DNA from 4 places in the Bacillus sp. SRL543 genome. Region 2 is predicted to be linked to each of the others. Evidence: riboswitches for the same ligand, from Rfam matches in the RefSeq annotation. Region 2 holds a riboswitch; each other region holds the start of a gene.
The links. Region 2 has a riboswitch for S-adenosylmethionine ahead of AC4E8B_RS13145 (peptide ABC transporter substrate-binding protein). Riboswitches for the same ligand answer to the same signal wherever they lie in the genome.

Region 1: it holds a riboswitch for S-adenosylmethionine, as region 2 does, so the genes downstream of both, AC4E8B_RS20485 (methionine ABC transporter ATP-binding protein) here and AC4E8B_RS13145 (peptide ABC transporter substrate-binding protein) in region 2, are expected to answer to the same signal.
Region 3: it holds a riboswitch for S-adenosylmethionine, as region 2 does, so the genes downstream of both, mtnK (S-methyl-5-thioribose kinase) here and AC4E8B_RS13145 (peptide ABC transporter substrate-binding protein) in region 2, are expected to answer to the same signal.
Region 4: it holds a riboswitch for S-adenosylmethionine, as region 2 does, so the genes downstream of both, AC4E8B_RS21150 (methionine ABC transporter ATP-binding protein) here and AC4E8B_RS13145 (peptide ABC transporter substrate-binding protein) in region 2, are expected to answer to the same signal.

The regions. Positions count from the first base shown of each region.
Region 1 covers NZ_OZ481794.1:3,995,798-4,003,419, reverse strand. The annotation lists gene AC4E8B_RS20490 (O-acetylhomoserine aminocarboxypropyltransferase/cysteine synthase family protein) at 1-1,090, shown strand, start outside; SAM riboswitch class I at 1,197-1,306, shown strand; gene AC4E8B_RS20485 (methionine ABC transporter ATP-binding protein) at 1,499-2,524, shown strand; gene AC4E8B_RS20480 (methionine ABC transporter permease) at 2,517-3,185, shown strand; gene AC4E8B_RS20475 (MetQ/NlpA family ABC transporter substrate-binding protein) at 3,201-4,049, shown strand; gene AC4E8B_RS20470 (carboxymuconolactone decarboxylase family protein) at 4,197-4,574, shown strand; gene AC4E8B_RS20465 (YuzK family famiily protein) at 4,891-5,043, shown strand; gene sufC (Fe-S cluster assembly ATPase SufC) at 5,452-6,237, shown strand; gene sufD (Fe-S cluster assembly protein SufD) at 6,255-7,565, shown strand; gene AC4E8B_RS20450 (cysteine desulfurase) at 7,565-7,622, shown strand, end outside.
Region 2 covers NZ_OZ481794.1:2,597,399-2,605,020, forward strand. The annotation lists gene AC4E8B_RS13115 (glucose-1-dehydrogenase) at 290-1,075, opposite strand; gene AC4E8B_RS13120 (GRP family sugar transporter) at 1,092-1,946, opposite strand; gene AC4E8B_RS13125 (hypothetical protein) at 2,019-2,348, shown strand; gene AC4E8B_RS13130 (TetR/AcrR family transcriptional regulator) at 2,486-3,145, opposite strand; gene AC4E8B_RS13135 (DUF2187 family protein) at 3,349-3,525, shown strand; gene AC4E8B_RS13140 (hypothetical protein) at 3,697-3,852, shown strand; gene AC4E8B_RS13145 (peptide ABC transporter substrate-binding protein) at 3,945-5,567, opposite strand; SAM riboswitch class I at 5,747-5,846, opposite strand; SAM riboswitch class I at 5,922-6,024, opposite strand; gene AC4E8B_RS13150 (DUF3231 family protein) at 6,227-7,240, shown strand; gene AC4E8B_RS13155 (DUF6254 family protein) at 7,553-7,622, shown strand, end outside.
Region 3 covers NZ_OZ481794.1:1,672,315-1,679,936, reverse strand. The annotation lists gene AC4E8B_RS08520 (pyridoxal phosphate-dependent aminotransferase) at 1-1,129, opposite strand, end outside; gene AC4E8B_RS08515 (carbon-nitrogen family hydrolase) at 1,270-2,046, shown strand; SAM riboswitch class I at 2,136-2,292, shown strand; gene mtnK (S-methyl-5-thioribose kinase) at 2,392-3,579, shown strand; gene AC4E8B_RS08505 (GNAT family N-acetyltransferase) at 3,557-4,297, opposite strand; gene AC4E8B_RS08500 (DUF2087 domain-containing protein) at 4,304-4,888, opposite strand; gene AC4E8B_RS08495 (PAS domain S-box protein) at 5,026-6,912, opposite strand; gene AC4E8B_RS08490 (methyl-accepting chemotaxis protein) at 7,179-7,622, opposite strand, start outside.
Region 4 covers NZ_OZ481794.1:4,131,397-4,139,018, forward strand. The annotation lists gene AC4E8B_RS21125 (CsbA family protein) at 13-246, opposite strand; gene AC4E8B_RS21130 (alpha/beta-type small acid-soluble spore protein) at 486-764, shown strand; gene AC4E8B_RS21135 (M20 family metallopeptidase) at 806-2,017, opposite strand; gene AC4E8B_RS21140 (MetQ/NlpA family ABC transporter substrate-binding protein) at 2,056-2,886, opposite strand; gene AC4E8B_RS21145 (methionine ABC transporter permease) at 2,903-3,553, opposite strand; gene AC4E8B_RS21150 (methionine ABC transporter ATP-binding protein) at 3,543-4,574, opposite strand; SAM riboswitch class I at 4,812-4,914, opposite strand; SAM riboswitch class I at 5,043-5,142, opposite strand; gene AC4E8B_RS21155 (PAS domain S-box protein) at 5,471-6,892, shown strand; partial or broken gene AC4E8B_RS21160 (protoglobin family protein) at 7,134-7,607, shown strand.

The sequences.
Region 1 (7,622 bases), 1.4 Mb from region 2:
GCTTGCTGTTGCAAGCGGCCAGGCAGCCATCACTCTTGCCATCCTGAATATTGCCCAGGCGGGGGATGAAATTATAGCAGCATCAAACCTTTATGGAGGAACATATAATTTATTTGCCGTCACCCTTCCTAAGTATGGGATCAATGTAAAACTGGTCAATCCGGAAGATCCGGAAAATTTCAGGGACGCTATTACAGAAAAAACAAAAGCTGTATTTGCAGAAACAATTGGAAACCCAAGCCTAAAGGTCCTCGATATTGAGAAAGTGGCGGAAGTGGCCCATGATGCCGGCATTCCTCTGATTGTTGACAATACCTTTGCCACGCCATATCTTTGCAGGCCGATTGAATTCGGCGCAGATATTGTGATACATTCAGCGACAAAATGGCTTCTGGGAAATGGGACGACAATGGGTGGCGTCATAGTAGACGCAGGCCGTTTTGACTGGAATTCAGACAAATTCCCGGGCTTCACCAAGCCGGATCCAAGCTATAATAACCTGGTGTACAGCGAAGCAATCGGTGCGGCTGCTTTTATCGTCAAGGCGAGGGTACAGCTGCTCAGGGATCTGGGGCCTGCACTCAGCCCGCAGAACGCATTCCAGTTCACCCTCGGTCTTGAAACGCTGCATGTGAGGATGAAAGAGCATATCAGCAATACAAAGAAAGTGACAGAGTATCTAAAAAATCACCCTGCTGTGACTTGGGTGCTTTATCCGGGAGATGAAGACCATCCTGATAAGGCACTGGCTGACAAGTATTTGCCTAAAGGAGCCGGAGCTGTGGCTGTTTTTGGAATCGAGGGCGGCCGGGAAGCCGGGGCAAAGCTGATCAACAGCCTGGAACTGTGGGCCCATGTAGCAAACGTCGGCGATGCCAAAAGCCTTATCATCCATCCTGCCAGCACCACTCACCAGCAGCTTGATTCAGAAGGCCTTAAGGCGGCGGGGGTGCCGGAGGACCTGATCCGGATTTCCATTGGCATAGAAAATGCCGAAGACCTGATTGAGGATCTGGAGCAGGCAATTGAAGCCGCAACAGGAAGCCAATCACTTGCAGGAAAAGCAGAAACTTCAGGAACCAGCCGGTAAATTTTAGTGTTAAACTTTGTTGTTGACACCCTTTTTTATCCGTGATACGATAGCACTCGTAATTTAAAAATGGCTAATGAATGAAAATGAACTTCATATAAAGTAGCTCTTATCAAGAGAGGTGGAGGGATGTGCCCGATGAAGCCCGGCAACCGTCAATGTTTATTGAAATGGTGCCAATTCACACAAAGCTTTTTTAGCTTTGGCAGATGAGAGAAAGGTTTTTCCATCATGCCTTTCTGCTCACCTGCAGGAAGGCATTTTTATTTTTACAGGAAAATTTCCTGTCTTAAGCTTATGGAATAATCTTAACCTGGTTTCAGGAAACTACTCTAAAGAGGATTGGCAGAACATAAATCTCTGTAAAGCCATTTGTCTAATTGGATATAAAAGAGGTGAATACGGCAATTGATTTCAATAAAAGATGTTAAAAAGATATATTCGTCAAAAAAGGGTCCGGTCAAGGCGGTTGATGATGTCAACCTTGAAATCAAGGAAGGTGAAATCTTCGGAGTGATCGGCTACAGCGGTGCAGGAAAAAGCACCTTGATCCGGATGCTGAATGGGCTTGAGCTTCCCTCAGAAGGAACGGTCACGGTAGCCGGCAGGGAGATTTCAAAAATCAGAGGTTCGGAGCTGCGAAAAGCCCGTCAGGAAATTAGCATGATCTTCCAGCACTTTAACCTTCTCTGGTCAAGGTCTGTGAGGGACAATATTGCATTCCCGCTTGAAATTGCGGGAGTGCCTCGCCAGGATAGAGAAAAAAAAGTAACCGAACTCATCAAACTGGTCGGTCTTGACGGCCGTGAGGATGCTTATCCTTCACAGCTTAGCGGCGGTCAGAAACAGCGCGTAGGCATCGCCAGGGCGCTTGCCAATGATCCGAAGGTGCTTTTGTGCGATGAGGCAACCTCGGCGCTTGATCCGCAGACAACGGATTCAATTCTGGATCTGCTTGTGGACATTAATCACCGCCTTGGGCTGACGATTGTACTGATCACCCATGAAATGCACGTAATCAGGAAGATCTGCCACAGGGTGGCTGTCATGGAAGGCGGAAAGGCTGTGGAAATCGGCCCCGTTCTGGAAGTGTTTAAAAACCCGCGCGAGCAGATCACAAAAAGATTCGTCCAGCAGGTCACAGAACCTGAAGAAACAAAAGAAACTGCAGAGGCCCTGCTTGGATTGTATCCGCACGGCCAGGTTGTGCAGCTTTCCTTTGTCGGGGAGTCGGCCGAACAGCCGCTCATCACAAATCTGATCCGTTCCTTTGAGGTGACTGTAAATATCCTTCAGGGGAAAATATCACAAACCCAAAACGGCTCATATGGCACATTGTTCATCCACCTTGATGGGCAGGCTGGAGAAATTGCCAAAGCGATTGATTATATTCATGCACAGCAAGTTGGCGTGGAGGTGATTTCAAATGCTTAGTGAATTCTTTCCAAATGTAAACTGGGATAAGATGTGGGAAGCAACGAATGAAACGCTCTATATGACCGGCATCTCTGTCCTGGTAACATTCGTATTGGGAATTGTGCTTGGTCTGCTGCTATTCCTTACCTCCAAGGGGAACATCTGGCAAAATGCACTCATCAATAAAATTATTGCAGCGTTTGTCAATGTATTCAGGTCCATCCCGTTCATCATCCTGATCGTCCTGCTGATCCCGTTCACGAAATTTATTGTCGGCAGCATGATTGGAGAAAATGCCGCTTTGCCGGCCCTGATCATCGGAGCTGCCCCTTTTTACGCCCGTATGGTGGAAATTGCTTTGCGGGAAATTGACAAAGGGGTCATTGAAGCAGCTAAGTCAATGGGTGCAAAGACGAGCACGATCATCTTTAAGGTGCTCCTGCCAGAATCCATGCCGGCGCTTGTGTCAGGCATTACTGTTACAGCGATCTCACTCGTGGGCTTCACTGCAATGGCCGGAGTCATCGGTGCAGGCGGCCTCGGGAACCTTGCTTATCTGGAGGGCTTCCAGCGGAGCCGCTTTGATGTAACCTTGATGGCGACCATCATCATCCTGCTGATTGTGTTTATTATCCAAGTCATTGGAGACATAATAACTTCTAAACTAGACAAACGATAAAAGGAGACTTAACTAATGAAAAAATGGTTATCACTTGTATTGGCACTTGCCGTAGCGCTCGTCATTTCTGCCTGCGGAACTTCTGAAGATAATGCTGACGGCGGCAATGCGGACAGCGGGAAAGAAGAAACATCCAAACTGACTGTGGGAGCTTCAAATGTCCCTCACGCAGAAATCCTTGAAGAAGCAAAGCCTCTTTTGGAAGAAAAGGGAATTGAGCTTGAAGTCGTAACATTCCAGGATTATATCCTTCCTAACCAAGCACTTGATTCTGGCGAACTTGATGCAAACTATTTCCAGCACATTCCTTACCTTGAGGCGCAAATTGAAGAGAACGGCTATGATTTCGTCAATGCCGGCGGAATTCACATTGAGCCGATCGGTGTGTATTCAAAGAAATACAAAAGCCTCGATGAGCTTCCGGATGGTGCGAAAATCCTGATGAGCAACTCAGTTGCAGACCACGGCCGTATCCTGACTATGCTTGAAAAAGAAGGTCTCATCACTCTTAAAGAAGGCGTCGACAAAGTCAAGGCAACAATCGATGATATTGAAACGAACGAGAAAAACCTTGAGTTTGATACAGAATATGAAGCATCCCTCCTTCCGCAGATCTACAACAATGATGAAGGCGATGCGGTTCTGATCAACTCTAACTATGCCATTGATGCAGGCCTGAACCCGATCAAAGACTCTATAGCGATTGAAGACAAGGAATCTCCGTATGTGAACGTAATCGCTGTTAATAGCGGCGATGAAGATAAAGAAGCCGTCAAGGCGCTTGTAGAAGTGCTCCACTCTAAAGAAATCCAGGACTTCATCCTTGAAAAATATGAAGGTGCAGTTGTTCCTGTATCTGAGTAATAAAAGAAAAAGGCAGCCGCTTAAAATGCAGGCTGCCTTTTCTTATGCCAAAAAACAGCACATGCGGTTCCATTTCATCCCGCATAGCATTTCTGAAAATAAAACATACTAACTGTGTTAAAGATTTAAGGAATGGAGTGGACACGAATGGAGCATTCACACGAACCATCAAATTCAATCGAAGCAGCTCTTCATGACTATAAAATGGGCCTTGGCACATTTACACAAAAAATGCCGGATCTTGCACAGCATTATAATGCATTCACAGAAGCATGCTTTAAAGAAGGCAGCCTGTCCCAAAAGCAAAAGCAGCTGATTGCACTGGGAATCAGCCTGTATTCACAGGATGAGTACTGCATCATTTATCATGTGAAAGGCTGCATTGACCAGGGAGCGAGTGAAGAAGAAGTGCTTGAAGCTGTCGGCGTTACAGCGGCATTTGGCGGCGGGGCAGCGATGAGCCAGGCAGTCACGCTTGTGCAGGAAGCAATGGATGAACTGAATCAGGGACAGCTGAAGCAATAAAAAGCCAGCCTTTCCATATGATCAAGCAGCCCTGCCGCGAAAAGCAGGGCTGTTCCTTTTTGCTTGCTGGATGGACTGATGGAAGAGGGTCAACCTTTATTTGGAAGAATTCAGCCGGAATTGTAAGGATGCCGGAGTTGAAGTCCCTTCAAGGGGAGATACCTTAATGAATTATTCAAAATGAGGTTTTTTCCTGTTTGAGCGTGGTATAGGAGGAGTGTTACGATAACTCATGAGGAAAAATAAATCGCGAAAGCGACAAAACCGAAAGGATTGATTTACTATCAGTCAGCTGGACTTGAATTACACAAGTGAAATGGAAAAAGCGATGTACAGTGCCCACGGTGTCGGCTATGAGGTTTACAGCCGAAAACATGATGTACGGATGAGCGTAGAAAAAAGGCGCGAGCAGGACTATTTGAAAAGCCAGCGTATGGTAGCAGACTTGGAAAGAAAAGTACATTCTTAAGAATAATATATAATAAGGAAGAAAACAGTTTGAACCAGTGTGATGCCGCACTGGTTTTTCTTTTAGAATAAAGCAGAAACAATATAGCCCGATTTTTCCGGAAGAGTAGGAGCCCGGCACTTACTTATGTTAAACTGAAGGGACTGCACCCGAATTCATGTACATTGAAAGCCGCTCTGCAGGGAAAAATAGTTTGGACATGCCTGGATTTCCAGTTTTGGGGTCAGGGAAGCGGAAAGGGTTTAGCCAATAAAAGTTCTTACCAGATAATTAATACTATCTGCGTGTTGTTAAAGAGTTGCTAACACTTTCTATTTGTTATAAGATTGTAATGAGAATAAAATGAGAATAGAGATTTGCGGCTTTTGCCGGTATATACAAATCTTTTTTATTGACGGAGGTATAATGATGGCTGGATCTACACTTAAAATTAATGATCTTCATGTTTCTATTGAGGACAAAGAAATTCTTAAAGGGGTCAACCTGGAAGTGAAAGGCGGAGAAATCCATGCGATTATGGGTCCTAACGGAACCGGTAAATCAACCCTTTCTTCTGCAATCATGGGCCACCCTAAGTATGAAGTAACCTCAGGAAGCATTGAATTGGATAACGAAGATGTACTTGAAATGGAAGTGGATGAGCGTGCGCGTGCAGGCCTGTTCCTTGCCATGCAGTACCCAAGCGAAATCAGCGGTGTTACAAATGCGGACTTCCTGCGTTCGGCAATCAACAGCCGCATGGAAGAAGGCAATGAAATTTCATTGATGAAGTTCATCCGCAAAATGGACAGCAAGATGGATTTCCTGGAAATGGACCAGGATATGGCGCAGCGCTATCTGAATGAAGGCTTCTCCGGCGGGGAGAAGAAGCGCAACGAAATCCTGCAGCTGATGATGATCGAACCGAAAATCGCGATTCTTGATGAAATCGATTCCGGGCTTGATATCGATGCCCTGAAGGTCGTTTCAAAAGGGATCAACGATATGCGCGGCGAAGACTTCGGCTGCCTGATCATCACTCACTATCAGCGCCTTCTTAACTACATCACTCCTGACCATGTGCATGTCATGATGCAGGGACGCATTGTTAAATCAGGCGGGCCTGAGCTTGCACAGCGACTTGAGGCTGAAGGCTATGACTGGATCAAAAAAGAACTTGGCATTGAAGACGAAACCGTAGGGCAAGAAGCGTAAGCGTTAGGGGGATCACGATGACTATTGAAACTAAATTGCCGTTTGATAAAGAGTATATCAGCTCTTTTTCAAAAGAAATGGGTGAACCGGCCTGGCTGACAGAATTGCGTGTGAAAGCTCTTGCTGACGCTGAGACGCTGCCAATGCCGAGACCTGATAAAACGAAGATCGATAAATGGAACTTTACACAGTTTGAGAAGCATATTGTGGAAAGTGAAGACTTTGGCTCGCTGGACAATCTTCCGGAACAAGCCAAATCCTTGATTGACCTGGATAAAGAGAACAGGAACCTGTATATCCAGCGGAATAACCGTCCGGCCCACCTTTCTCTTTCGAAAGAACTGCAGGACCAGGGCGTCATTTTCGCCGATATCTTTACAGCAGCGCGCGAGTACGGCGATCTTCTGCAAAAGTACTTCATGAAGGATGGCGTAAAGGTGGATGAACACCGCCTGACTGCCTTGCATGCAGCACTTCTGAACGGCGGAGCATTCTTATATGTGCCGCGCAATGTCGAAGTGTCTGAGCCGATTCAGGCGATCTATCTGCATGATGACAAAGATGCAAATATCTTCAACCATGTCCTGATCGTGGCTGAAGATAACAGCAGCGTTACTTATGTTGAAACATACCTTTCAACGGTCGATTCAGCTGAAGGGATTTTCAATATCGTGACTGAAGTTCTTGCAGGGACTAACAGCAGGGTGCAGTACGGAACAGTTGATAACCTTGCAAAAGGAATCACTACTTATGTCAACCGCCGCGGAAGGGCGGAAAGGGATGCCCGCATTGAATGGGCTCTTGGCCTCATGAATGATGGAAACACGATTTCCGAAAACGTAACGAACCTGATCGGCGACGGTTCTGTCGGCGACACGAAGACTGTTGTCGTCGGACGCGGAGAACAAAAGCAGAACTTTACGACAAGTGTCGTCCATTTTGGCAAAAATACAGAAGGCTATATCCTGAAGCACGGCGTTATGAAAGAAAGCGCATCTTCCATCTTCAACGGAATCGGCAAGATTGAACATGGTGCAACCAAATCGAATGCAGAGCAGGAGTCCCGTGTTCTCATGCTGAGCGAAAAGGCCCGCGGCGACGCAAACCCGATCCTTCTCATCGATGAGGATGATGTAACGGCAGGCCACGCAGCATCTGTCGGCCGTGTCGATCCGACCCAGCTTTACTACCTGATGAGCCGGGGAATCCCGCAGACAGAGGCGGAGCGTCTTGTCATCCACGGATTCCTTGCTCCGGTCGTGAAAGCACTTCCGATCGAAGGAGTCAAAAAGCAGCTTGTTGATGTGATTGAAAGGAAAGTTAAGTAATGGATTTCAAGGATATCCGTGAACATTTCCCTATTTTAAACCAGGAAGTCAACGGAA
Region 2 (7,622 bases):
CTCCTCGTTCGTTCTTGCTAATTCCATTATGTAATATAGAGCAGTTTGGTGTAAGACATACATGTCATGCGGGGGACATGATAAATGTCATGTATGGAATTAATATCTATAAAAGGCTCTTTGTTTAAGTATTGCAGATTCTTATTGGTAGTCTTACCTTCCGCTGCTATCGACAGGTTTTCTGCTAAGAGCCGTTCGTTAAAGAATTGTAAAGAAGAAAACAAAAAAAAGGGTACGGAATATTCTCTCTCCGTACCCTCTTTAAAAATGGTTATAAAAATACCCTTTTTTATCCTTTCCCTGCCTGGAATCCCGGATACTGCGTCATCCCGCCGTCCGCAAAAAGTGTCAGCCCGGTTACATAACTTGCTTCCTTTGAAGCGAGCCAGGCAGCGCAGGCGGCTATTTCTTCAGGCTTTCCGATATACCCCATCGGGATCAGTTCCAGCACGCCTTTTTCAAGCTCCGGATCAGAGAATTTCTCTGCATTGATCGGTGTGTCGATGGCACCAGGTGCGATGCAGTTTACCCGTATTCCTTTAGGGGCGAATTCGAGCGCGAGTGTTTCGGTCATCAGCTTTACGCCTCCCTTGCTGGCAGCATAGTGGACGAAATGCGGCCATGGAATGCGCTGGTGGACGGATGACATATTGATGATAGAGCCCTTAACATCGTTTTCCAGCATATAATTGATTGCTTCCCTGGAGCCAAGGAACTGCCCTGTCAGATTTGTGTTGATGACTTTATTCCAATCATCGAGTGACAGTTCTTCTGAAGGCACTTCATTTTCAATTCCGGCGTTATTGACCATAACATCCAGTGAACCAAAGGTATGGACTGCATGCTTGATGATCCGCTTGATATCTTCCTCATTGCCGACATCTCCCTGGATGCTGGTAGCCTTGCCCCCCGCCTTGTCAATGATCTCGATTATTTCGTCAATATTGTCATCACTGCTGTGATAATTGATGACGACATTCGATTTTTCTGCTCCGAACCGTTCGGCCATTGCCCGGCCGAGCCCCGAGTTTCCTCCTGTTATGACGACTGTTTTTCCTTCAAGGTCTTTATACATGTCCATTCTCCTTTGTTTATCCTTTTGTAAATCCGATCAGCACACCGCCTGCAATGATGAGCAGGCATCCTGTTATAATAAGTACCGTTTGCTTTTTTGACGTTTTCTCGCCAAGAAGGTAGATTCCCCCCAGCGTAGAGATGACTATCCCTGTCTGGGAAAGCGAGAAGCTTGTCGCCACGCCGATTTTCGGAAGCGACAGCAGGAGTGTAAGATTTCCGGTTGCCCAAATAAGTCCTGTCAGAATATTCCGCACCGCATATTTATTGAACGGTTTATTCCTGATCGTCAGCACGATGCCGCCGATGATCATCCCGAGCGCCTGGGGAAGGAGCGCAGACCATCCATCAATTTCAAGCCAATTGATGATGACTACATAGCCAACAAAGCCAACAGTCGAAATAAGGAGCGTTACGAGCCCTTTTTTCAGATTTTTGGATTCATCATTCTCGCCCTTCTGCCCCCATGATGTCATCACCGCCCCGCCGATGATGAGAACAAGTGCGATAACGCCAAGCGTGATCTGCAGCCCGGTCGACCATTCATTAAATACGACGATCCCAAAAAAGCTTGTCCCGAGCAGCTGAAGGCCCGTTGAAAGCGGTGTAGTCTTAGCAACTCCCAGATATTTCACCGCGCCAAACTGATTTTTTTGCCCGAGGGACCAAAGCGCCCCAGAAGCAAGCCCCGCTCCCCATACATGGGGCGAAAGCTCAGGCCTGACAAATATAAATACCGTCACGGCAAAAATAAGTGCTCCGATGGTGGTACCCAGGGTTTGGCTGTTGTCATTCCCTCCAAGCTTATTGCTGACCAAAATGATGCTTCCCCAGCATGCCGCTGTTATAACAGCTAATACAATTCCAGACATCTATGATTTCCCCTTTCTCGATGCTAAAAAATTCAAGATGATGATAGTAGCTTTTCCCTGAATGTTCTCAAGATGAAACCTAAAGTTAAAAAGCACAAGAAAGGGGATTTTTTTACAAGCCGGGAAGCTGCCAAGAATCGGACATATTGGAGCGGGCATATAGTAAACAATCAGTTTGGGATGGTGAAGGAAATGGAAGTAAAAAGCCGGTTTATTGTCATTATCATTGAAGCCTCTGCTCTCAGAAAATTCTTCGCTTTGGAAATGGGGTTTGGTACAGCCTGCTATTACGGGGCGAAAATTATTTTCGTCAATGAACTTGCAGCAATCGGTGCAAGCATTCTGGGGGTCGAGGCTGCAAAAAGAGGTTTGAAGCAGCTTGAAAAAAACAGAAAGTCTTAGTTTGATTCTTTATTTACATGAAATATGTTGAGTATATACTGGGAGTTCTGAAATTCCCCGCAGTTTTGAAACACTTTATTGTAAATCACACATATTCCAGTTTCTAAAAAAGGACCCGGCAAAATGCCTGGTCCTTCCTAAAGCATATCTTCATCATTCATCTTATCATTCCGTCTAATCGCCACAGGGGGAAAAATCATCCGGCAAATGATGCGGGCTGCTTCCATTGTGTTGACCGGCGAAGAACTCTGAATTTTTTTATGAGGCCCGTTTTCTGCCAAAACAAGGGCCGACCAGGCAGCTGTATCAAGATCTATATCATCCCAGGTTAACCCTTTTTGCCTGGCCAGTTCTAATCCGCGCACAATCTGCATATGTATATTTCTCCGAGCCTCCTGCAAAACAGCGGCCAGTTCTGAATCCTTGGGCAGAAGTTCGGGCAGCACCCGGTGAATGCCAACCTCTTCCAGTCTCTTATAATGCTCATCCAGCAGACGGGCCAGGATCAGCACCTGGTCTCCATTGAGCCAGTCGGGCTCCGGAATCGTCAAGAAGTCGATTTTATCCTGCAGCAGTTCCATGAGCAGCTGGCGTTTATCAGAAAAATAGCGGTAAAAGGTGCCTGTGGCCACATCTGCGGCGGCTGCTATTTCTTTTGCTGTTGTCATTTCGTAGCCTTTTTCTATAAATAACCGCTTTCCGCTTTCCAGCAGAGCCTTCCGTTTCTGAAGCGCTCTTTCCTGCTTGGGCAGGGATGGGAATTCCCCAGAAAACGGGGCGGTATTTTTTTCTGCCATAAACCTCACCTCCAGATTCATCATATCATATAAAAAACATAGCAGAGATACTGAAATCCTGACGCACAAAAAACATGAACTTTAGTTCAGCTTATTGTTTGACAGGTGTTTCCTATGGTGCAATAATGAATTTAATTTCACTATGATAGTCCTTACGTCTTATTTTTACTGGTTTGAAAATTTAACGATAAGGAGTCGCGATTATGGCAAAAGAGGGAGACACAATCAAGTTTAAAAGGCATGATCTTTCCATTACCGGAACGGTCGTAAAAGTCAAAGAAGAAAGCGTTCTTGTCCAGATCAGCGATGAGGATGCACTGCTTTTGAAAATAGATACACCAATTACGGTCGTGTCGCATAAAAATTACAAGATTGTTTGAAACTGAGATATGTATAATGGCGGCTGACAGCATTAATAGAAGAAAGCTGCGGAGTTTATTTACTTTTGTTTGAAAAACACGCAGGATTTCAGCTATAAAGATAGAATTGAATTATATGTTTATTGATTCAGCCGTTCTATCAAAAATTTAAAAACCTGGGAGGATACTGGCATGGAAATCAGCAAAGATTCAAAGAAATTAGCGGTAGATTCACCTGTTTTGCTAAAGGGCATTGTTAAGGCTATTTACAATGATACCGTTCATATCCAGATCGGCGGCAAAATCATTGCTCTGCCAGCTTCCAATATGCCCGCCGCTTCTTCTTAAACTGCAGGCTTCAAAAGGCTGTTTTTTATTGAAAGTCTTGCATTCTTTAAAACTTCAAAAGGAGCCGGGGTTCCGGCTCCTTTTGCATCAGATCATTCAGAAACTTTTTCGGCATAGCGGAAATCAGGATTATTAAGGGGGCTGAACCGGATTCCCTTAATATTTTCTTTCACGGCCGCATTTTGAGATGAAAAGTAGATTGGGATGATTGGCATTTCATCCATCAGGACAGCTTCAGCCTGATGCAGCAGTTCAAAACGCTTTGCTTCGTCCTGCTCTGTCAGCGACTGGTCGAGCAGCTCATCAAATTCAGGGTTGGACCAGTTTGTAAAGTTGCTGGAACTGCCTGAGCTGTACAGATCCAGTACAGGGTACGGATCCAGGAAGTCCCCTACCCAGCCCATGCGTGCAGCCTGGAAGTTTTTCTGCTTAAAAGTATCAATGAATGTTTTCCATTCCTGATTCTCCAGCTTCACTTCAACACCGAGGTTAACTTTGAACATTTCCTGCAGTGCCTCGGCAATATTCTTGTGGTTCCCTTCTGAATTATATTTCAGAGTGACCGCAGGAAGATCCTTCCAGCTCTCTTCCTTCATACCCTCTGCAAGCAATGCTTTTGCTTTTTCCGCATCAAAAGTATAGTAAGGGTCTTCCTCATCACGGAAGTCTTTGCCTGTGGGACCTTCCACACCATACCCCACATAACCGTAGGCAGGCTCTTCCCCGCCTTTGGAAATGTTTTTCGTTATGGCCTCACGATCGATTGCCATGCTGAATGCTTTTCGGATTTTGCTGTTATTAAAAGGCTCTTGATCAACATTGAATGTATAGGTATAAACACTGAATTGCGGTGAGTTTACAAACTCCCTGCCATCCTTTTCCATATCTATCGCGTCGGCGGGAAGATTCTTGATCATGTCGATATCGCCTGATTTATACATCTGATACTCAGTGTTGGCATCAGCTACCATCTTAAAGTTAACAGTATCCATCGTAATTTCTTTGCTGTTCCAGTAATTGCTGCTTTTGTTAAGGGTAAGGATATTATTGTGTTCCCAATCCCCTAGTGTATAAGCACCATTCGTGACAATTGTTTCCGGGCCTGCCGCCCAGTTTTCGTCAGCTTCCACTGCCTTCTGGTTCACCGGCATAAAGCCCTGGCCCATCAGGACCTTAGGGAAGAACTTAATAGGCGTGTTCAATTCCACCTTTAATGTTTGCTCGTCCACTGCAGTGATTCCCACATCTTCAGCATCCCCGTTTTCCCTATTGTATTCTTCTGCACCTCTTATGTAAAAAAAGCTGGAAGGATCATAGGCACCTGTTTCAGGATTAAGGACACGCTTCCATGCAAACTCAAAATCCTTTGCTGTCAGCGGGTCGCCATTGGACCATTTCTGGCCGTCCCTGATTGTGAAAGTATAGGTTTTTCCGTCCTCTGACACATCGACTTTGCTGGCCGCCCCTTCTACTGCATTTCCATCTTTATCATAGCGGTACAAGCCTTCATAAAGATTATCGATGACCCAAAAAGAAGTTGTATCAGATGCAAAGGCAGGATCAAGGGTATACGGCTCCCCTCCAAGATTGGCATTCAACACTTGTGCAACGTCTTTTCCACCGGATGCCGGCACTGCTTCATCATTGCTGCAACCTGTCAGCGCCGCCAGGGCGAACACCAGGATAACCAGCGGGAAACTAAATAATTTCTTCATGGTTTCATTCCTCCACTACTTATTTTTTGTTTAACACTTTAAACTGATTTATCTTATTAAAAAAGTAAGAATTATAATTGCAATATCCCCGCCCTTTTTGCTTATTCCGAAAATACCCTTTAACTCATTAACTCACTAAAAAACCTCCCGGCAAAGATAAGCTGAGAGGTGTTGTACCCGGCTTATCTTTCCGGTATATCCGGCGGAATTGGCACAGTGTTCACAGAACCTGCTGCCGAGGCTTCATCGGGCCAGTCCCTCCGCCTCTCTGGATAAGAATATAGGTATTAGCTGGCTGAATAAAAAAATCCCCTTCTGCAGATAGAAGAGGACAGTATGTATAAACAGGCTCCCTTCTTATCTGCCAGGCATCTGCCTGATGGAATTGGCACAGTGTTCAATTGAACCCGCTGCCGAGACTTCTTCGGGCCATCCCCTCCGTCTCTCTTGATAAGATATTATAGGTATATAATTTTTCCGGTCCACTAAGAATAACCAATTTAGAAAATTTCGTCAACAGCAACGAGAAAAGTCTAACTTTTCTATCTTTTTGGGCGAATTGGAAATGCACCGGCATAAGGTAGCTTTTCAGGTGTCTGACTAATAATCTTATTAGCAATTGCAAACACTACCAGCATACTGATTGAAGGAGTCTTCCTATGGAAAAGCAAACACCTCTTACATCGGCAGAAATCGCGATGCTCTGGACTACTTATATGAATGACAGCATGTCAAAATGTGTTCTTGGCTATATGAAATCACATGCTGCAGAGGATGAAATAAAGGCTGCTCTGCAGTATGCCCTCGATTTATCCACCAGCCATCTGGAATATCTGATCCCTTTATTCAAAGAGGAAAAAATGGCTGTTCCGGACGGCTTCAGCAGCGGGGATGTCAACTCTGATGCTCCACAGCTGTTTTCAGACACTTTTTGCCTTGCTTATATCAACCATATGGCAAAAGCGGGAATGCTGGCATACAGCGGTATGCTCTCTATGAGTGCGAGAAGCGATATCCGGAATTTCTTTACTGAGGGCCTGGCCGAAACAGCCTTGCTTTATAATAAAACAACGAGCCTGATGCTCGAAAAAGGGATTTACATAAGAGCTCCTTACATCTCTTATCCGCATGAAACGGATTATGTGGATACCAAGAAATACTTAAGCGGGCTGAACCCCTTCGGGACCAAAAGACCTTTGAATGCCGTGGAAATTTCCCATCTGACCCTGAATATCCAGACCAATTCAATCGGACTGCAAATATCAGCTGCATTTGCTCAAACTGCTCAATTGAAGGAAGTCCAGGAATTTATGCTGAGAGGCAAAGAGATTTCCCAAAAGCACGTCGGCATTTTTTCAAAATTGCTTTTGGAAAGCAATATACAAGCTGTCGGTTCACCGAATATCGCCGTGTATGATACAACTGCACAGGTGTTTTCCGATAAGATGATGATGTTCCATATGGCCCTTTTGAGTGCTTCCGGATCAGGAAATTACGCGACTGCGGGAGTTGCCAGCCAGCGAACCGATGTGGCTGCAAGCTATGAGCGGCTGTCAGTTGAAATTGCCATTTTCGCCAAAAGCGGTGCAGACATTATGATCAAGCACGGCTGGCTCGAGCAGCCTCCAGGAACAACAGACCGTGATGCACTGTCCAAAAAAGGAACGCCTTGACCCTGCTATATGAGCGAGGTTTTGTGGTTCTGGGGTTTTGTGTTTCGGTCCAGTGAGCATAAAGCAATTTATTGCATAAATCGGTACCCTTTGTGTTTGTGATACTCCCTAGGGACAGATTCTTCCTATATTTAATTAATATGAGTACAAATTCAAAATTGACTTAAAGATTCCGAATACCCCGCAGATTGACATCACCCAACAACCTTAAAATTTCCTTAAACCAAAAGGAGCAATTGGGAGAAAGTTTTCAGACTGAAAAAAGGCCAGCTGGCAAATCTAAAAGAGATACCACAATAAGGAGGTCTTCTCATGACCCAGTCTAAAAAGCAGGAAGAAAGACAGTGGCGCCAGAGAAAAGAAACACAGCATCCTCATGGAA
Region 3 (7,622 bases), 930 kb from region 2:
GTCTCTCTTCATCTGCAAGCAGGCCTGCGCGGACATATCCTTCCCCATACTCGCCAAAACCGATGCCGGGAGCCACCACAACATGTGCTTTTTCGAGCAGTACATCTGCAAATCGCTCAGACGTCCATCCTTCCGGCACTTTCAGCCAGGCAAAAAAGGATCCCTGCGGAGCTTTAACATCCCAGCCTATCTCCCTAAGGCCTTCAATAAAAGCCTTCCGCCTGGAGGCATAGATCTGCACCAGCTCATCCACACAGTTCTGCGGCCCGGCCAGCGCCTCGGCTGCTGCTTCCTGTACTGCGCCAAACAGGCTGACATAAAGATGATCCTGCATTAGATTGATGGCTTCTATCACACTTTCATTCCCTGCCGCAAACCCCACTCTCCAGCCTGCCATATTATACGTTTTCGAGAGTGTATAAATTTCAATGCCCGTCTCTTTTGCCCCTTCCGCCTGCAGGAAGCTGACAGGCTTTTCGCTGTTAAAGCCGATCGCACCGTAGGCAAAATCATGGACGACGCAAATGTCGTTTGCCGATGCAAAGCGGACCGTTTCTTCAAAGAATTCCTTCGTAGCCGTTGCACCGGTCGGATTGTTCGGATAATTGAGGAACATCATCCTGGCTGACTGGATGTCCTGCTCAGAAAGCTCACCATAATCCGGCAGAAAATGATTTTCTTCTTTCAGAGGCATGACAGCCATGGACGCTTTCGCAAGGGCCACCCCTGACCAATAATCAGGATAGCCGGGGTCGGGAACAAGTATCGTTTCCCCCGGATCCAAAAGGCATTGAGGGATTTCAACCAGGCCGGCTTTCCCGCCGAATAAAATGGCTATTTCCTTTTCCGGATCAAGGTCCACCCCATATTCCCTTTTGTAAAATTCCGCCGCTGCAGCTTTCAGGCTGTGCTGCCCGCGAAAAGGGGAATATTTGTGATTAAGGGGATTTTCGGCTGCTTCCTGCAGCTTCCTGACGATATGAGGCGGAGTGGGCCTATCAGGATTTCCCTGGCCAAGATTGATGACATCATGCCCCTGCCCGGCATACCTGGCTGCTTTTTGCACCAATGTCGCAAAGAACTGCTTTGGCAGACTTTGCAAAAGTTCAGATTGAGAAAATATTTTCATCACATAGTCACCTGCTTTTCATGTGGATTAAATTTTTTTGTTTGAAAAACTAATGACAAATGATATAACGTAAAAGGCAGGAAGTAAAGAAATATTCTGCAATTTAAATATATAATCCTTTGCATACGGAGGTTTACCCAATGAAAATAACCTGCATCCAAATGGACATCTCCTTTGGCAGCCCTGAGAAAAATTTCGAAAAAGCTGCAACGCTGATCGAGCGTGCAAGCAAGGATAATCCCGATATCATCGTGCTGCCCGAGCTGTGGACAACTGGCTATGATTTAACCCGCATGGAAGAAATCGGGGACGTGAACGCAGAATCAAGCATCCGGTTTTTGCAGACTATGGCCCAAAAGCATCATTCTGCCCTCATTGGAGGAAGCGTCGCAAATAAAACAGCTGATGGCGTTTTCAATACCCTGCTTGCAGTCAGCAGCACAGGTGAACTCCTGCACCAATACAGCAAGCTCCACCTTTTTAAACTGATGGATGAACATCTCCACCTGTCACCCGGGAGCGGGGATGCGTCTTTCAAGCTGAATGGCCATCCGATGGCCGGCTTTATCTGCTATGATATCCGTTTTCCTGAATGGATCCGCAAGCATGCACTTGAAGGAGCAGAAGCCATTTTCGTTGTGGCTGAATGGCCTCTGCCCCGCCTCGCCCATTGGCGCGCGCTGCTGATTGCGAGAGCCATTGAAAATCAATGCTTTGTGGTTGCCTGCAACAGGGCTGGATCTGATCCTGCCAATCAATTTGCAGGACACTCCATCATCATCGATCCATGGGGCGAAGTCATTGCAGAGGCTTCAGAGAACGAAGAAATCCTCTCAGCAGAGCTCGACCTCAGGCTTGTAGAGGAAGTGAGGGCGCGCATCCCGGTTTTTACGGACCGCAGGCCTGAATTCTATTAGAATTTTTTAAATTTTTATTGACAGAAAACATGAGCCGCTGTTACTATTTTTTCAAACGGCTGAGACAGCCGGTCTGACAAACTAATATTCTCTTATCAAGAGCAGGCAGAGGGACTTGGCCCGATGATGCCCAGCAACCGACCGTAATTCCATCGTGAGATGGGGCGCAATACTTGCGCCGGAGAATTTCTCCATAAGGCACGGTGCTAATTCCAGCAGAAAGCTTGGCTTTCTGGCAGATAAGAGGTGCGAAGCTCAATACTTCAAGCCTCTTTCAGCATGAGAAAGAGGCTTTTTTATGTCCTGATGGATAAACAAAGCCTCCAAATTCAGGAGGGAAAAATCATGACACTCGTAAAAAATAAATATGCTCCGCTGACAGAAAAGACAGCCGCAGAACTCGCTGTAAGCCTTGGCCAGTTTCCCGGCAATGCATCTTTAGCTACGGAAGAAATAGGCGACGGCAATCTTAACCTTGTCTTTAGGATCAAGGAAAACGGGACAGGAAAAAGCCTCATTATCAAGCAGGCTCTCCCTTTTGCCAAGGTAGTAGGCGAAAGCTGGCCGCTGACTTTGAAAAGGGCTGCGATTGAAGCAGAAGCTCTTAAACTTTTTAAAAAGCTTGCTCCGGATTTTGTGCCGGAGGTCTTCTACAATGATGAAGAGCTCGCGGTGACTGTGATGGAAGATCTTTCACACCTGGAGATCAGCCGTACAGGGCTGATCTCTGGAAAAGAATATCCGCTGCTTTCCGGCCATCTTGGAAACTACCTGGCAAGAACTTTGTTCTATACCTCTGACTACGGCCTTCTGCAGGCTGATAAGAAAAAGCTTGCCAAAGATTTTTACAACCCGGAGCTGTGCAAAATTACGGAAGACCTGATATTTGCAGATCCTTTTTTCAATAGCCCGACCAATGATTTTGAAGAAGAGCTGAAAGGCGATGCAGAAGCCTTATGGGCTGATTCAGCATTGAAACTTGAGGCGGCGCGCCTTAGGAAGATTTTCTTAAATGAAGCGGAGGCGCTCCTTCACGGGGACTTGCATACAGGCAGCATCTTTGCATCCAATGCTGAGACCAAAGTCATTGACCCGGAATTTGCTTTCTATGGTCCTGCAGGTTTTGATATTGGCCAGGTGATTGCAAATCTTTTATTCCAGTCAATCGCCAATCCTGAGAAAACAAGACTAATAGACCAACATATAAAATCATTCTGGGAAGCTTTTTCCCAGGAGTTCACCCGTTTATGGCAGAATGATAATAAAGATCCTTTTGCAGGAACAGATGGTTTTCTTTCCGCTGTCCTCCGGAAATATTGGGCAGATGCCGTCGGCTTTGCAGGCTGCGAGCTGATAAGAAGGACAATCGGGCTCGCACATGTTGCCGACCTTGACGGAATAAAGGACAAAGAAAGGCGCCTGTCTGCCAAAAGAGCGGCACTGGCTGCAGGGAGAAACCTGATCCTTCAGCGCAGTGAAATTGCAGATGCAAAGGAATTATGCAGGAATGTCAGCCTCGTTTACGCAGGGTAAAAATATGGTATCCGGCCGGTTCGGAAAATCTCAGTTTTTCCGCCAGCCTTATACTTGCCAGATTGGCCGCGCTGCAATCCCAGCGCGGCTGCAGATTTTTCTCCAGGGAAGCTCCGATGAATCTGGAGCCAAGTATGGCACCCAGCCCATGGCCCCTGCTGCTTTCAGCTATATGGATATCCATTTCTGCATATTCCCTGCTCCTGAATATAGAAATGCATTCCCCTGCTGCCCGCTCCCCCATCATCACCCTGACCCCAAAACCAAATTTCAGAAACTGCTCAACCGAGCCCCAATATGTGCTGAAATATTCAATCGGAAACTCGGAGTATTTGCCTGCTGATTGCCTGCTGAGCTCAAGAATGCAGACTTTGCTTGAAGGAGGGACAGGTGCCGGCGAAAACTTCTGGAAAGAATAGCGCCGGTGCATGTCCAGCTTATCCCCAAACCGCTCTGAGAGGAATTGGTCCCAGCCCTTTGAACCGGAAAAGAGCGTAAAACGCCCGCCGCTTTTCTCAGCCTCCGCCAATTTCCCAGCCAGCAGTTCACATGAACCGGAGTCCGTACTGCCTGCAGCAAAATGGATGCCGCTGCCGTGGGATATAAGGAGGCACCCTTCCCTTTTCTTCACCTCACCCGGTATGAAGCCATCTAGAACTGCTAAGGCAAAGACAGGAATAAAACCTGTACCTGGTATATTTGCGTATTCTTTATCCATATCAAACTACTCCGGCTTTGCCCACATTTCACGGGGATTCAGCTCATAAATGCCGTTTTCCCTGTACATGAAATGGTTGATGATGAATTCCCTCCTGATCGTTGCATAGTCCTCATGGAATTTCTTTATATACTCATTAAGCTCATTTTCTGGATATTTCTCACCCATCTTAAGTCCTGAGGCGATATGTTCAAAGATGAACAGCTTTTTCTTGCGCTGTGCCGGAATATTTTTCAGCTTACCTTCTTTTGTGATAAAGTTTTCGATAACCTTTTGTTTCTCATTGTGCATTTCCAGCATCTCTTCCATCTCCCCTTCTTTTTTATCAAACATATCAATGAGCACTTCTGCCTGCTGCTTGATAACCGACTCATTCACATAATAATATATGGTATTTTTATCACGGCGCTGATAGATGCCATTAATAGCTTTCAGCTTGTTTAAATGATGGGTGATTGTCGGAGGAGTCAGTCCCAGCTTGCCTGCAATTGCCTGGCCATGGAGAGGCCCATTCGATAATAGTGCAATAATCCGTATTCTGGCAGGGTCGCCCATCGTTTTATGAAATGCCACTAATCTGTCTAACTGCATAAAAAACCCTCCAAATTCGATATATATCTAATTAGATTTATATCAAATCAGCTCTCAGAAGTCAATTCACTTTTTGTAAAAAAAATGCATCATTCCACTGAATGATACAAATTTGGACGACTGCTATTTTTTTATGGCTATTTAGTAAAAAGGCCGGCTAAATCCTGGTACCCCGCCCGCTTCATGGGAAGTTCGATATGGAAAACGGTTCCTTCCCCCATCTTGCTTTCCACTTCGATCGTGCCTTCATGTTCTTCTATAATTTTGTATGTGACCATCAGGCCAAGCCCGGTGCCCCGTTCTTTCGTTGTATAAAATGGTTCTCCAAGCTTGCGCAGTTTCTCTGGAGGGATTCCCGTCCCCTCATCCCTAATGGAAATCCGGACGCTGCCGACTTGGGTTTTCTCAATGGAAATGGTAATGATTCCGCCCTTCGGCATTACTTCAATTGCATTTTTAATGATGTTAATAAAGACTTTCTTCAGCTGGTTCGGCTCGCAGAAAATCAAGGGGAGGCCTTTTGTGTAATCTGTCCTGAACTGTACATTATGGAGAACCGCCTGAGCTGTCAAGAACTCGACTGTTTCTTTCATCAGCTGGATGATATCTTTCTCGACGAACTGTATGGCCTGAGGCTTCGCCAGGATCAGGAACTCATTTATGATTGAATCGATCCGCTGAAGTTCAGAGGTAATGATATTAAAATACATGGAGTTACCGCTTCCGGCACTGTCTTCCAAAAGCTGGATGAATCCTTTCAAAGCCGTCATCGGATTCCTGATTTCATGGGCGATTCCCGCTGCCAATTCCCCAATCACATTCAATGTATCCGATTTCTTCAGCTGCTCCTCCATCTCCAGCTTTTCTGTAATATCCTTGAATGTCGTCAGGCTGAGCCCGGAAAAGACATTCTGCTTTAAAGAGAACTCAAAATGCATTTTCCTGCCCGACTTCAAAATATAGGAAATCGTCCCGTTGGATTGACCATTGTCTGTCAGCTCTCCAAGATGCCGGCGCAGCTCCTCTTCTGTTATCTTACAGTCATTCAATACAGCAAGAAGGGACTGTCCCACAATTTCATGCTGCGGCATCTGCAGCATTTTTTCGCCTGATGCATTGATATCGACAATGGTAAAGTTTTCATCCCACAGAATCAGCCCCTCAAGGGCGCCTTCAAAAATACTGCGGAATTTCCTCTCGCTCTCCCGCAGTTCTTCTTCCATCTTATACCGTTCACTGACATTCCTGAAGATTGTCATATGATAGCCTTCGACCGCGTTCAGCTTTACAGTGAACTCAAGAAGCTTCTTCTGTCCATTTGGCATCAGAAAAAACAGCTCATTCCTCACTTGCCCCTCTTTGTACAGCTCCTCGAGGATGCGGAAATAGCTTCTGTCCTTGTAAAGAACAAAATCATCCACCTTCCGGGCAAGAAGCTCATCATGGGTGCTTTCAAATATTCTGCATGCTGCCTGGTTTGCATTGATGATCGTCCCTTTGTCCCTCCAGTAGACAATTCCATCGAGCGCTTCTACAAAAAGATCTTTATATAAATCCTCATGTTTGCGGATTTTCTGTTCAAGTTGCCTTTTCTCCGTCACATCCCGAAAAATGGACAACAGCAGACTGCTTCCGGGAAGGCGGCTCGTCGTAAATTCAAAGTAGGCCAGGCTGCCTTTATATGCCATCGGCAGAACGCCTTTAACTTTTTCCTGGGAGTGCAGCAGCTTTTTCTGTTTTTCCAGCTTAAAATGGTAATCCCCGGGGACCAGGTCATCCAGCCTGGTGCCCTCAAGCTGTATCTTCTCAGTCCCTAAAAACCGGGACATTGAAGAGTTAACGGCTAAAATCTCCCGCTGTTCAGTATAAATCATCATGCCATCTGGTGCAGAATCAAAAACATGTTCCCCGGCAGCATAGTTTTCCCCGGAACCGGCTCCCTGTCTCAGCCTTTCATTCTCCAGTTCCAGCTCTGCTATCCTTTCCTCCATCTGTTTTCTTACTATATTTGATAAAGCCCCCACCTTTTTTCCTCCTTGAAGACATAGACTTGCCTGCAAACATCTATCAGATACCTTTCCATCTGCTCAGGAAAAATCTCTCGGCTTATATGGCTTGCATAATATGATACTTACATTTTATTACTGTTCGGGTTAAAAAAAAACAATTTTTAGACAATTACCCGCAAATTTTCCCCCTGTCTTCCTTTTTCCGATGCAATGATGAGTCTCAGATTCCATCAAAAACAGGCTGCGGCAAAGGAATTTCGCCGGCAGCCTGTTATATGCATCTATAGCCTGAATTTAGAAATCATCTCGTTCAGCTGATCTGCCAGCTCTGACAATGACTGCGCATTATCTGAAATTTCTTCCATAGAGTGGTTCGTCTGGCTGATGGAAGCGCTCGTCTGTTCAATCCCAGCGGCAGATTCCTCGGAAACGGATGCAATATTTTCGATTGAGTCATTCATAGAAGCAGAACTGCTAGAAATTTGTTCAAGGCTCCTGGAAATTTCATTGATGTTTTCAGACATCCTGTTGACAGATTGATAGATGTTCTGGAATGTCCGGCCTGTATGCTCGATCTGGCCGGTCCCCTCTTCAACCTGCTCATATCCATGCTTGAGGGAAAGGACAACATCATTGGATTCCGCCTGGATTCCCTGCACAATCCTGGTGATGTCTGACACAGAGAAAGATACCTGTTCAGCCAGCTTCCTGACCTCATCCGCCAC
Region 4 (7,622 bases), 1.5 Mb from region 2:
GGCATAATTAAATTAAGCTCGCTTTTTCGCTCTTTGTTTCATGGTTTGCGCATACCAGAAACCGGCTGTCAAAGAAAAGGCATCAACAACAATAAGCCCCCAGCTGTCTGTGTAGCCTTTATAGACGGAGGCGGCAATCAGGGCGACAGTCAGAATGAGCCCGATCACATGATTATATGTCACCCTTGTAAACAGCATGACCAGCAGTCCGGGCAGCAGCAGAGCTGAAAGATACTTTAGCGCCACTTTTTCACACCTTCTTTATGATAGATTCACTATGAATTGCGGACAAGTATAACATTAGAATAGCGGTTCAAACTATATGATACAAGCAATTTCAAAAAAATCCGCTGTATTTTTTAGCTTAGGGCATTGTTGTTCATTCATCGGATTCTGTTTGCTGCTGATTATATGGCCGAAGCTTCGCTTAGAAAAAGGCTGTTTGCAAAATACTAACCATAATGAACGGAAAGGAGGTTTGCATGATGTCCAGAAGAAGAAGGCGCCCTCTTGTACCAGAATCCCGCGAAGCCCTCGACACATTGAAGGCACGTGTCATGGCTAACCAGGGCTATAAAGTCAGCGCAGATGCGCCGGAGGAAGTAAAATATGAGGTGGCCAGGGAAAAGGACGTTCCGCTTCAGCCGGGATATAACGGCAGGCTATCATCGCGCGAGGCAGGCAAAGTCGGCGGCCCGATCGGCGGCAGCATGGTGAAAGAATTAATACGGATGGCACAGGAAAGCCTCAACAAAAATCAATAGTCGAATGAAAAGTGGAGCCGCCACATTGGCAGCTCCATCCTTTATTTTTGCGCTTCTTTGTTCCTTGCGAACTCTTCTTTGATAGAAGCAAGCAGTTCAGGCTCAGTGATTAGCCGGAATGCCGTCTGTGCCAGCGCCTTTGCACCTGTGAGCAGGGCTTCATCGCCTTTTTCCGAGCGTGCAGCTTCACGAAATGGTACGGTATGGGCAACAAGGTCATCGCTGCCGATCTTGATATAAGGGTGGATCGTAGGTACCTGCTGGCTGATGTTGCCCGCATCTGTAGAACCGATTCCTTCCCTGCCTGACAGATCAACTTCCTCGCCCAGTTCCTCGATGACTTCACGGAATGCTTCATTATATGTTCTATTTAATAGAAGATTGTCGACTTCATTCTGGAATGCAATCACATTCAGCTTGGCGCCTGTTGCCAGGGCAGCACCCTCTGCCACCGCCTTAACCTTCTCTGTAACTTCATTTAAGTATGTTCTTGTCGCTGCCCGGATGAAGAATCGCGCTTTTGCATATTCCGGGATGATATTTGGCGCGTCGCCTCCATGAGTAATGATGCCGTGGATCCGCACATCATCCTTCAGCTGCTGGCGCAGGGCGTTGATGCCGGTGAAAAGCTGGATGACCGCATCAAGGGCATTGATTCCTTCGTGCGGTGAAGCCGCGGCATGGGCAGGCTTGCCGATATACTCAAAGTCCAGCGGATCCACCGCTAGGGAAGAGCTTGTTAATGCAGTCTTGCTTGAGGGATGGATCATCAGCGCTGCATCGATTCCCTCTGTCAGGCCATGCTTGACGAAGCTGCCCTTTGCACTGCCGTTCGGGCCGCCTTCCTCGGCTGGTGTTCCGAATACGACGACCTCTCCGCCTGTTTCTTCCACCACCTTGCTTAAGGCAATGGCAGCCGCAATACTGGTTGTGCCAATGATATTATGGCCGCAGGCATGGCCGATTCCAGGCAGAGCGTCATATTCAGCAAGAAAAGCAATGGATGGACCCGGCTTGGAAGATTTTTTCCTAGCAGAGAATGCTGTCTCATGGCCGGCAACAGCGCGCTCCAGCTCAAAGCCCTCTTCTTCAAGAATTCCTGAGAGAAGCCCGGATGCGAAAAATTCCTGGTTGCCAATTTCCGGTTTTTCATGGATCTGGTGGCTTGTTGAAAGATAAAGCTCCCTTCCCGATTCCACACTTTGATTGATTCTTTCCTTTAATTCGGTTACAGATTTAGCGGGTGCTGCCATAATGATCTCCTCCTATTAGCGGTGCCATGCACCAGTTTTTATTCTCCAATTTCACTGAGCGGAACGAATGTCGGGATGGTGCTGCCTTTATATTCTTTTTCAATGAACTCGGCTACATCGTCTTCCTGGTAAAGTTCTCCGAGGCGCTTCAATGTTTCATTGTCTTTGTCTTCAGTTCTAACGGCAATGATGTTGATATATGGTGTTGCTGTTGCATTTTCATGGAAGATGGAATCTTTAACAGGATTGAAGCCGGCATCCACAGCGATTCCATTATTAATGATGGAAGCCGCAACATCTGGAAGGACACGCGGTGTCTGGCCTGCCACTACAGGGACGATTTCCAGGTTCTTTGGATTATCAACGATTTTGTCGATGCTGCCATTTCCGTCAAAGTCTTCAGGCAGTGTGATCAGGCCGGCTTCCTGCAGAAGCAGGAAGGATCTTCCCATATTGGTTGCTTCGTTCGGCACGGCGATTTTTCCGCCTTCAGGGATATCTTTTACATCTTTATACTTTTCAGAGTAGATTCCCATAGGTGCAATAACGGTTGTCGCGATTGGCGAAAGGTCCAGATCATGTTCCTTTTTAAAAGCGTTGAAATAAGAAATAGTCTGGAAGGCATTCGCATCAAGCTCTCCCTCTGCAAGGGCGATGTTTGGCTGGACATAATCCGAGAAGCGGACGATTTCCACCTTGATTCCTTCTTTTTCAGCTTTCTTGGCTACGAAATCCCAGATGCGGTTGTCTGACCCGCTGACACCGATTTTCACTTCTTTTTCTTTTTCCTTGCCGCTTGTTGATGATGAACAGGCTGCGCTGAAAACCGCCAGCGCCAGAATGATTGCCGTTAATAATAATTTTTTCATGGATGTTTCCTCCTAGTTATCGTCTTCTGATTCTTTTAGATAAAATATTGCCGAAGCTCTGCAGCCCCTGGACCATGATGACCAGGATGGCGACTGTGATGATCATGACCGTTGTGTCGAAGCGCTGATAGCCGTAAGTAATGGCCAAATCGCCAAGACCGCCGCCGCCGACAGCCCCTGCCATGGCGGATGCGCCGACAAGTCCGACGGTCGCGATGGTCAGTGCGAGGACCAGTGAACTGAGCGCTTCCGGTACGAGAAATTTAAAGATGATCTGCCCGGGTGTCGCCCCCATCGCTTCCGCTGCCTCTATGACACCCGGGTCAACTTCGAGGAGCGAGTTCTCAATCAATCTTGCAATATACGGGCCGGCATAGAATACGAGCGGTACGACAGCCGCTGCCGTCCCGATTGAGGTTCCTACCAGCAGCCGCGTCACCGGAATGATTGCAACCATCAGGATGATGAATGGGACCGAGCGGAATATATTGATGATTCCATTCAATACGTTGAAAATGGGCAGATTCTCCAGCAGATGGCCTTTTCTCGTGATGACCAGCAGGATTCCGAGCGGCAATCCCAGGATGGTGGAAAAAAGGAGCGAGAAGGCCACCATTTGAATGGTTTCAATAAGTGCTTCTATGATTTGCGTGTGATCAACTAGCATGTGCTTTCACTTCCTTGATTGAGACTTTTTCCTGATGAATGTACATAAGGGCGCGCTGCACTTCCTGGTCGGTTCCCTGGAATTCGACAACAAGGTTCCCAAACGGGATGCCTTGAAGCTCGGTTATATTTCCGAACAGCACGTTTATATCAATATCGAATTTCTTGGCAAGCTTGGAGAGCAGCGGCTGGCCGGCTGACTGGCCGACAAAATTGATCCGGAAAATTCTTTCCTTGCCATTGTTTCTTTCTACAAGCTGCTTGACGGAATCCGGGATTGAATCATTCATGACAGAACTGACAAAGTTCTGGGCTGTCTGTGTTTTTGGTGCCGAGAATACATCGAACACCGAGCCTTCCTCAATGATTTTTCCTGCCTCGATCACCGCCACCCTGTCGCAGATTTCCCTGATGACCGTCATTTCATGGGTAATGATCAGGATGGTGATATTGTATTCCGCATTGATTTTTTTCAATAGCTGCAAAATGCTGCTTGTTGTCTGCGGATCAAGGGCCGAGGTCGCTTCATCGCACAGCAGGATTGAAGGCTGTGTAGCAAGTGCTCTTGCAATCCCGACTCTCTGCTTTTGGCCGCCTGAAAGCTGATCAGGATAATTATCAGCTTTATCGGCAAGTCCCACGAACTCAAGAAGTTCAGCTACCCGTTTGCGTACCTGCTCTTTAGGGAGCTTTGCCAGGGTAAGCGGCATGGCTACATTGGCAAACACCGTCTTCGAGTTCAGCAGATTGAAGTGCTGAAAAACCATGCCGATATTGCGCTTTACCTCTCTTACCTCTTTTGGCGAAAGCGATGTAAGATCATGGCCATCGACGATCACCTTGCCTGAGGTCGGCCTTTCGAGCAGATTCACACAGCGGATCAGCGAGCTTTTCCCCGCTCCGCTGAAGCCGATTACACCAAAGATTTCTCCTTTGTCGATTGCAAGATCTATCCCATTCAGTGCTGCAACCTGCTGGCCTCCGCTTTCATACACTTTCTTGAGATCCTGGAATTCTATCATGTTTGTTTCTCCCTCCGTATCAAATAAGAAATGCGCAAGCGCCTTGGTCACCCCCGACAAGCACAAGACAGGCCTCCCGGAAAGGCGTTCTTTGCCTTTTTGGGAGGAGTGGCTTGTGACCTCGAGGGGGTAGGCGCTGGAGCTAGACAGTAATCAAAGTTGAAAAAATATACTTTCTTAACATTAAAAAACCCTCTCCTGAGAACAGAAGAGGGCATGCATCATCAGCATTGTCTCTTCTTATCTCCCAGGCTCACACCTGCTGGAATTGGCACAGTACTCATAAGAGTCCGCTGCCGAGGCTTCATAGGGCCAGTCCCTCTGCCTCTCTGGATAAGAAATTATGGTTTTCCTATATAATTAATTGGATTTAATACAATAGCTATGCAGCACCCCGCACTTTTATTCCTGAAAAACAAGAAAGCCCTCTTCAAGAAGAAGAGGGCAGAATAATAAGCGTCAGTCCTCTTCTTATCTTTCAGGCAATCTGCCTGCTGGAATTGGCACGGTTCATCAGTCCGCTGCCGAGGTGTCATAGGGCCAGTCCCTCTACCTCTCTGGATAAGAAGCTATCGTATTAAGTTTGTTTGCTTAATTAATTGTTTTTTACTTTACACGCGTTTCAAAGTTCTGTCAAACCCTTTTTTCAGATATGTGGTTAAAAATTTTTATCCACAAATCCTGAAAGCCCTTACTTACTTTTTTGGATTTTCGGAAAAAATGTCCTCCTCCCGCTGTGGATAAAGCAGGTTTTCCACATTTTCCTATCCAGTTATCAACATTTCCCCCAGTCTCCATACAAGAAGAGGGAGTTTACTCCTATATTTCTGCCAGCTTGTCTAATGTATAATAGTGGAAAAGAGCAAAATGAACTGCATTCCGGGAGGGAGAACGGTTTGATTGCAACAAACAGAGACTATCAATCTGAATTATTTGTGGACAAAGTTGAAGCAAAAAATCTCGAACTGGCTCTGAAGCATTCGGCAGACCTGATTTCACGGCATACGAAAGAGGGCATTTTCTTATATGTGTCCCCATCCTGCAGCACCCTTTTGGGCTACACGCAGGAAGAGCTTTACAAAGACTGCATTCTTGCCTACTGCCACCCCGAAGACAAAGATATCCTCACAAAAGAATTCCGCGGGCTATCCCCGGGCAGCAGCTCACGTATTTCGTTCCGGTTCCGCCGCAAGGAAGGCGACTATATCTGGCTTGAGACCAGTATCAGCACACTCGGCGACAGCCAGGAAGCCATGTGCATTTCCAGGGATATGACCGAACGTGTCAATATGGAAGAGGAAAACATGGAAACACAGGAAAAATACCGCTTCCTGGTCGAATACAGCCGGGATACTATTGGCATGACAACCGAGAAAGGTATATGGACCTATATGAATGATGAAGGCAAGAAAGTGTTTGGCTTCACTTCAAGCAAGGAAATCATCGGCGCCTCTTTGTATGACTATATATCAGCTTCTGACCATGGCTATTTGAAGGATTTTTACCAGGCGAACCAGACCGTCAGCTTTGAATTGAACCTCATCAGGAGTGACGGGAACACCCGAAAGGCCGCCATCCAGCTGATTCCCACTGTTTTTAAGAACCGAAAACTGTTCCAGATCATCATCAAGGACGTGACCGGCCAGAAAAAGACCGAAGAAAAGCTCCATAATGCAGAAAAGCTCTCTGTCGTCGGGCAGCTTGCCGCAGGAATCGCCCATGAAATCAGAAACCCGCTTACCGCAATCAAAGGCTTTACCCAGCTTCTTACTGAGCGGAAAACAGAAAAATATGCGGATGTCATCCTTTCCGAGCTCGAACGGATAGAAGAAATCGTCAATGATCTCCTTGTTCTCGCCAAGCCAGTCGTGACAGAGGTTCAGGAAACCAATCTGGTCAATATCGTTAAAAGCGTCGTCACCCTTTTAAACACACAGGCGCTCATTTATAACATCATGATCGATGTGAAATACTCCCTATCTGAAATCAGTGTCCGCTGTGAGATTGATAAAATCAAGCAGGTGCTCATCAATGTTATCAAAAATTCGATTGAAGCCATGCCCCATGGCGGAAAGATCAGCATTGAAGTCAGGCATGACAACAGCTTTGCGATGATCAGCGTGAAGGATGAAGGGATCGGCATCCCCGAAGAAAGGCTGCCGAAGCTCGGTGAACCGTTCTACAGTACGAAGGAAAAGGGGACTGGCCTCGGGCTTATGATCTGCAACCGGATCATCAAAAGCCACGGAGGCAACATATATATTACAAGCAAAGAAAATGAAGGGACCATCGTTAAGCTGCTGATCCCCGTCGTCTGATTAAAGCTTCCGGCATGCCTGCCGGGGGCTTTTTGCTTATATTCACTGGAAAACTTGGCTCCAAACTGCAGGTCCCTTCTTAAAAATCTATGGCACTTCATTGAAACCTATGTAAAAACTCCTGCTAAGCAGCCGATATAAACTAGGATAATAGATATATAAAATGGGAGTGTTTCAAGTGATCTTTACGAAAACAGCAAAACCGAAATCGTTTGATCTTGACAGCATGATTCAAAGAGAAATGGAATATGTCATACTGGATGCCGATTTTGACGAAGATTTAAAGATGCAGCTTCAATTAATGGGATTAACAGCCGATGACCTTGCCATCCTGAGGGGGATCCGCCCTATGATGGAAAAGCATATTGCAGATATATACTCCGAGGGAATGAAATTTAATCATGAAGAGGTTCGAAAAATTACTGACACGTCCCAAATCGGGGTAACGACAGAAATGAGCCATCAATATGTCTTAAGTCTGCTCGATGGCGTCATCAACAAAGAATTCATTGACCGCCGGACGATTGCAGGACAAGCTTATGTAAAAATTGGCGTAAAGTTTCATTGGTACATCTCTGTCTACCAGCTTTTGATGAAAGGCATGCTTGAAGCCATCATCAAGGAGCTGACATTGACGGCATACGATCAGCATCGAATTGCAACTGCTGTAACAAAAATCTTTAACCTGGAAATACAGCTCTGCATCTCCATTATGCAAAAAACAATGGAA